DNA from 2 places in the Virgibacillus kekensis genome. Region 1 is predicted to be linked to the other one. Evidence: riboswitches for the same ligand, from Rfam matches in the RefSeq annotation. Region 1 holds a riboswitch; the other holds the start of a gene.
What was found. Region 1 has a riboswitch for S-adenosylmethionine ahead of ssuE (NADPH-dependent FMN reductase). Riboswitches for the same ligand answer to the same signal wherever they lie in the genome.

Region 2: linked by a shared signal. The riboswitch ahead of metK (methionine adenosyltransferase) and the one ahead of ssuE (NADPH-dependent FMN reductase) in region 1 are both predicted to bind S-adenosylmethionine.

The regions. Positions count from the first base shown of each region.
Region 1 is NZ_JBHSFU010000007.1:70,404-73,757, forward strand. Features, by position in the region: gene queD (6-carboxytetrahydropterin synthase QueD) at 1-467, opposite strand, end outside; gene queE (7-carboxy-7-deazaguanine synthase QueE) at 1-7, opposite strand, end outside; gene queC (7-cyano-7-deazaguanine synthase QueC) at 467-1,135, opposite strand; PreQ1 riboswitch class I at 1,218-1,262, opposite strand; SAM riboswitch class I at 1,660-1,766, shown strand; gene ssuE (NADPH-dependent FMN reductase) at 1,862-2,410, shown strand; gene ACFO3D_RS12710 (ring-cleaving dioxygenase) at 2,782-3,354, shown strand, end outside.
Region 2 is NZ_JBHSFU010000005.1:13,847-17,200, reverse strand. Features, by position in the region: gene pckA (phosphoenolpyruvate carboxykinase (ATP)) at 1-1,517, opposite strand, end outside; SAM riboswitch class I at 1,734-1,840, shown strand; gene metK (methionine adenosyltransferase) at 2,024-3,220, shown strand.

The DNA of each region.
Region 1 (3,354 bases):
TATTCATTGCTCACCCACTCCCGTCTGGCCTCGGCATAACTTGTTGGTGTTTCGTATAGTTTTATGAATTCTACCCGACAATCATTCGGATCATTCTGGAGAGCTTCCTCCATTTTCTCATATATCCAGACGACCATGTTCTCTGCCGTCGTATTCATGTTTGGAAGTGTCTCATTCAAATAACGATGGTCAAGATGAACTTCAATTTGTTCTTTCCAGATCTGTTTAATATTTCCAAAATCCATTACGATTCCTATATCGTTTACATGTCCACTAATTCCGAAGATAACTTTGTACGTATGGCCGTGTAAGTTTTTGCATTTTCCTTCATAACAATGAAGGTGATGAGCTGCATCAAATGTAAATTCCTTACTTACCATTACGCGCTTTTGATGATACTTTAACTCGTGGTAGTTAATGTCGTCATTCATTTTCTGCAAATTCTCCACAATCGTAAACCCGTACATCAGGAATTCACCTCCCCACGCTTTTGAAGGTATGTATGCAGACCTTTTTGTCGCAGGTTACACGCTGGACATTCGCCACAACCTTCACCACGAATTCCGTTATAACAAGTCAAGGTGTTTTTACGTACGTAGTCGAAGGCCCTGAGCTGATCGGCAAGCTCCCATGTTTCTGCCTTATCAAGCCACATTAATGGGGTGTGAATCACAAACTGGTCATCCATTGAGAGATTGAGCGAAACGTTAAGTGATTTTACAAACATGTCCCGGCAATCCGGGTAGCCACTAAAGTCCGTTTCACAGACCCCTGTAATGATATGTTTGGCGCTAATCTGTTTGGCAAGTATCGTAGCGAAAGAGAGGAAGAGAAGGTTTCGTCCGGGTACAAATGTGGAAGGTAATTCTCCTTCTTCACCATCTTTAACTTCGATATCCTCACGTGTTAATGCATTCGGTGCCAGCTGACTGAGTAAAGACATGTCGAGTACATGATGTTTTACATTCAGGTCATATGCGATCTCTTTTGCTACTTCAATCTCTTCATGATGACGCTGGTTATAATCAAATGTGACAGCTTCCACTTTGTCATATTTTTCTAATGCCCAGAATAAACACGTGGTACTATCCTGGCCGCCACTGAAAACTACGACTGCTTTATTATTTTTTTCCATAAAAAATTCCCCTTTCATCGTGAAAAAGAGAATCCATACCCACCCAAAAACAAAAGAACCATACCTAAGGCAAGGTAAAGTTCTATCCTTAGTTTTTTATAGAGGGTGTAGCTAGAACCTCTCCTGCATAATTGCAGACTTGTTATTGATTTTTTTACATTTCGTATTATAGCACAAACACAGGTAAGTTACGAACGTGGAAAAACAGGAGCTGCCTGGAGCTGCAGACGTCGACATTAGCCTGCCCGACCAGTGGCCCCTACCCGCTGATATGCAGCCTGCAAAGCCTGGTCGATGTCTGCAATCAGGTCATCAACATGCTCAAGACTAACCGAGAAGCGGAATAACTTACCTTAATACATCCATATAAATATTGCAAGAGGAAAATGCGTAAATTTTTTTATAAATAGGCGTGCCTCTTCCACTAGTCATAACAGACTTTTTAAATAGGGATACTTTAATTTTATACTTGACACTACATAAATAAGCGAGTATTGTATGGAATAATACAATTTAATAGCTATTTCTTATCAAGAAAGGTGGAGGGACTGGCCCTACGAAACCTGGCAACAGACCATCTGGTACTGTGCTAATTCCTGTGAGCATACATTGTGTGTTCAAGAGATAAGAAGAGTGTGATTAATAAGTTCATTATTATTTAAGGCCTCTTCTTATCTCAGGAAGGGGCCTTTTTCGATAGGATATAGCTTAGAGAGGGGCAACCAAATGGTTAAAATCGTAATTTTGTCAGGGAGTCCGTCAGAAATTTCACGGTCGGATTGTGTACTTAAATATCTAGGGAGGGTACTTCAAGAGGAGCATTTTTTTGTCACACATTTTTCTGTTCGGGACGTCCCCCAGGATGATTTGTTTTTAGGAAAATTTGACAGTCCGGTAATAAAGCGAATAGCCGAACATATTCAGGATGCAGATGGCGTTATTGTAGGATCGCCTGTATACAAGGCTGCCTATTCGGGGGTATTAAAAGCATTAATAGATTTGCTTCCGCAGGACGTTCTTCAGAATACACCTGTTCTTCCGCTTATGACAGGCGGGAGTCCATCCCACCTGCTTGCACTTGAATATGCACTTAAACCCCTCCTCGCAACACTTAAGGGGCAGAATTTAAAGGGGATTTACTTACTAGACAGTCAAATAGACAAGTATAAGGAACACCCGATCATCGATGAGGAGATTCTCCTGCGTGTAAGAAAACAGCTTGCTTATCTAATTGAAATGATAAAAACACAGGAATATGCCCGGACAATGTCCTGAATGTAAGCAAGAATCCGGGCATTCGTTCGTTAATGCCCCGGCTAAAATGGGGCTAAAAAGAGATAGCTAAAAATAGCTGAGTATAACTTTGATATCTCCTAGACATCATTCCTATACAAATGCACTACTTTCTGCCAGTCGCATTGCCGGACCCTGACAAGGATACGACAAGGAGCAAATTGTCCTCCCTGATGTACTGCCTTCATCGGTGAAGGCTCCTTGTTGGTGTGTTTTACATACTCGGTGTGCGTTTAGGCATACATCCCGTAACTGGAAACAATGGGGAAGACGGACAACCAGGACCGATTCATTGACAAATACAATAAATAGATTTATCTTGAATTAAGGATATTTTTATTGGAGGAATTTACATGAATGGGTTAAAAGGGATACACCACGTTACAGCGATAACAAGCAGCGCCGAGAAAAACTATGAATTTTTCACATATACACTGGGAATGCGACTTGTCAAAAAGACGGTCAACCAGGACGACATACAGACATATCACTTATTTTTCGCCGATGATACTGGAAGCCCGGGAACCGATATGACATTCTTTGATTTCCCTGGAATTCCAAAAGGCGTGCATGGAACCAATGAAATTTTCAAAACATCATTTCGGGTTCCAAGTGATGCTGCGCTTGATTATTGGGTTAAACGGTTTAATCGGCTTGAAGTAAAACATAGCGGTATCAAAGAGCAATTTGGTAAAAAAACACTGTCATTCGTTGATTTTGATGACCAAAACTATCAGTTAATTTCCGATGAAAACAATGAAGGGGTACCGGCTGGAACACCATGGCAGAAGGGACCAATTCCCAATGAATTTGCGATTACCGGCCTTGGACCAATTTTTGTCCGGATTGCCAATTTCGATTATTTTAAAGAGATGATGGAAAAAGTTCTTCAGTTTAAGGAAATCGATCAGGAGGCTGATTTCCAT
Region 2 (3,354 bases), on a different contig from region 1:
AACTTTATTGCCAGTGATTTTGCTTCTTCTTCATAGGCTGATTGATCGTCCCATGCATTTCTAGGTACTAGTACCTCGGCTGGAACGCCTGGTACATGCATTGGTATTTCCAGACCGAAAATATCATCGGTAACTGTTTCAACGGAATTGAGTTCACCTTCCAGGGCAGCGTGCACCATTGCGCGTGTATAGGAAAGTTTCATTCGCTTACCAACACCGTATTTGCCACCAGTCCACCCAGTGTTCACGAGAAAAACATTCGTGTTGTACTGATCAATTTTCTCACCTAGCATTTTAGCGTAGGTAGACGGCGCAAGCGGTAGGAATGGTGAGCCAAAGCAGGCAGAGAATGTCGCCTGCGGTTCGGTTACCCCACGCTCTGTTCCGGCCAGCTTGCTGGTATAACCGCTTAAGAAATGGTACATTGCCTGCTCTTTGGTTAGTTTACTGATCGGCGGTAATGTGCCTGATGCATCTGCAGTCAGGAAGATAATTGTATTCGGGTGTCCCGCGACACTTGGAGAAATAATATTATCCACATTTTCGAGCGGGTATGCTGCACGGGTGTTCTCTGTCAGTGATGTGTCATCATAGTTAGGGAGTCTTGACTCATCTTCAATAATTACGTTCTCGAGAACCGAACCGAAACGGATTGCGTCAAAAATCTGCGGTTCTTTTTCCTGTGAAAGATTAACACATTTTGCATAACAGCCGCCTTCAATATTGAAAACCCCATTCGGGCTCCAGCCATGCTCGTCATCACCGATCAGCCGACGGTACGGATCCGCAGAAAGCGTAGTTTTTCCTGTCCCTGATAGACCGAAAAATAGTGCTACATCGCCTTCCTGGCCAACGTTTGCTGAACAGTGCATGGACAGGATGTCGCGTTGTGGCAGCAAGTAGTTCATGACAGAGAAGATTGATTTTTTAATCTCGCCGGCATATTCAGTACCGCCGATCAGGATGATTCTTTTTTTGAATGAAACCAAAATGAACGTTTCGGAGTTTGTACCGTCGATTTCTGGATCTGCCCTGTATGTAGGGGCAGAAATGATGGTGAACTCAGATTCACGGTCGGTAAATTCCTCATCATCCGCAGTGATGAATAACTGACGGGCAAAAAGATTATGCCATGCGTATTCATTAATTACCTGAATTGGCAGGCGGTACTTTGGATCTGCTCCTGCATATCCTTTAAAATGAAAGAGTTCGTTCTTATCTTTTAAATAAGCAACAACTTTTTCATATAAGTTTTCAAACTTAGCTTCATCTATTGCCTGGTTTACTGTTCCCCAGTCAACAAGCTCCTCAGATGTTTCATCACGTACAATAAATTTATCTTTCGGGGAGCGCCCGGTATATTTCCCGGTAGTAGCACGGACTGCACCAGTGGCGGTCAGAATTCCTTCTTCACGGGATAAAATTTTCTCAACAAGCTGTGGGACAACCAGGTTTTTGTGTAAATTGCCTTGGTCCAGCAATTCCTTAAGTAATTTGGATTTCTCCACCGTATTCATATAAGATACCTACCTTTTCGAGATGGATTTTGTATGGAAGCAACAGCATTCCAAGTCTGTTCACTGAATCTGATTATTAGTATAACACATTAGTGATATTAGTCCATACTAATAATAGTATTATTTATATGTAATTTTGTTTGCAATAGTGTAACGGTCCGGTAAATAGTTGACACTGCAAGGCTTATTCGTTACGATAATTGACGAGCGGACACTCTCTTATTCAGAGTTGGTGGAGGGACAGGCCCTATGAAGCCCGGCAACCGTCATTTCGATGAAAAGGTGCTAATCTGTTGCAAGGTTGATCCCTTGAACAATAAGAGCGAAAGGCCCAATTTCCTTTCCTCCTAGATGCAGGAAAGGTTTTTTTAATTTTGTTGTGTGGTACCCTTATTATTAGGGTTGTAAACAACTTTAGCAAGTCCCACACATTAACCTGATCGACACACATGCATATACTGAAAAAATAGAGTTCCGTAACATATATTAAGGGAGGATTTAGCCTTATGGCTGCAAATCGTCGTCTATTTACATCTGAATCTGTAACAGAGGGGCACCCCGATAAAATATGTGACCAGATTTCAGATGCGATTCTTGATGAAATTTTGAAAAAGGACCCGAATGCCCGCGTTGCATGTGAAACAACCGTAACCACGGGACTTGTGCTTGTATCCGGCGAAATCTCTACTACTACATATGTAGATATTCCGGCTATTGTTCGCCAGACAATTAAGGATATTGGCTACACCAGAGCTAAATACGGGTTCGATGCCGATACATGTGCAGTACTGACTGCCATTGACGAACAATCGGCAGATATAGCTGGTGGTGTAAACACAGCACTAGAAGCCAGACAGGGGAAAATGAGTGATGAAGAGATAGCTGCAATCGGTGCTGGTGACCAGGGGTTGATGTTCGGTTTTGCCTGTGATGAAACTGAGGAACTGATGCCTTTGCCGATAGCACTTGCACATAAACTGTCTAAACGGCTTTCCGACGCGCGTAAGGAGAAAATTCTTGATTATCTTCGGCCTGACGGTAAAACCCAGGTCACCATTGAATACGATGAAAATGATAATCCGGTTAAAGTGGATACAATCGTTATATCTACACAACATCACCAGGATATTAAGACTGAACAGATTGAGAAAGATTTGGTTGAACATGTAATCCGTCCGGTAGTCCCTGCTGAATTGCTTGACGAGACTACCAAGTATTTTATTAATCCTACAGGCAGGTTTGTTATTGGCGGTCCTCAGGGTGATGCTGGGCTTACCGGCCGCAAAATCATTGTCGACACCTATGGCGGATATGCACGGCACGGCGGGGGAGCGTTCAGTGGAAAGGACTCCACAAAAGTTGACCGGTCCGCAGCATATGCAGCCCGTTATGTTGCCAAGAATATTGTGGCAGCAAAACTCGCAAAGACCTGTGAAGTACAGTTGGCATATGCAATAGGCGTCGCTGAACCCGTATCGATCGCAATTAATACATTTGGAACCGGAACTGTAAGTGAAGACACACTTGTTAATGCTGTACGCAAGCTATTTGACCTGCGACCAGCAGGCATTATCCGTATGCTAGACCTGCAGCGGCCGATTTTCCGGAATACCGCAGCTTATGGTCATTTCGGAAGAACAGATATCCTGTTTCCGTGGGAAAAAACAGACAAAGTGGAAGAATTGCAGGCATTGGTAAAATAAAGTCACAACGGGGGTATTGGTTTGTTCAATACCCTCTTTTTGTTTTAAGTATGTAATAAGCATTCACAATCTACATCCAAAATAGGATTTTCGTTTATATCTCTACAGGGGCTTTTATGGTATAATTTGAAGGA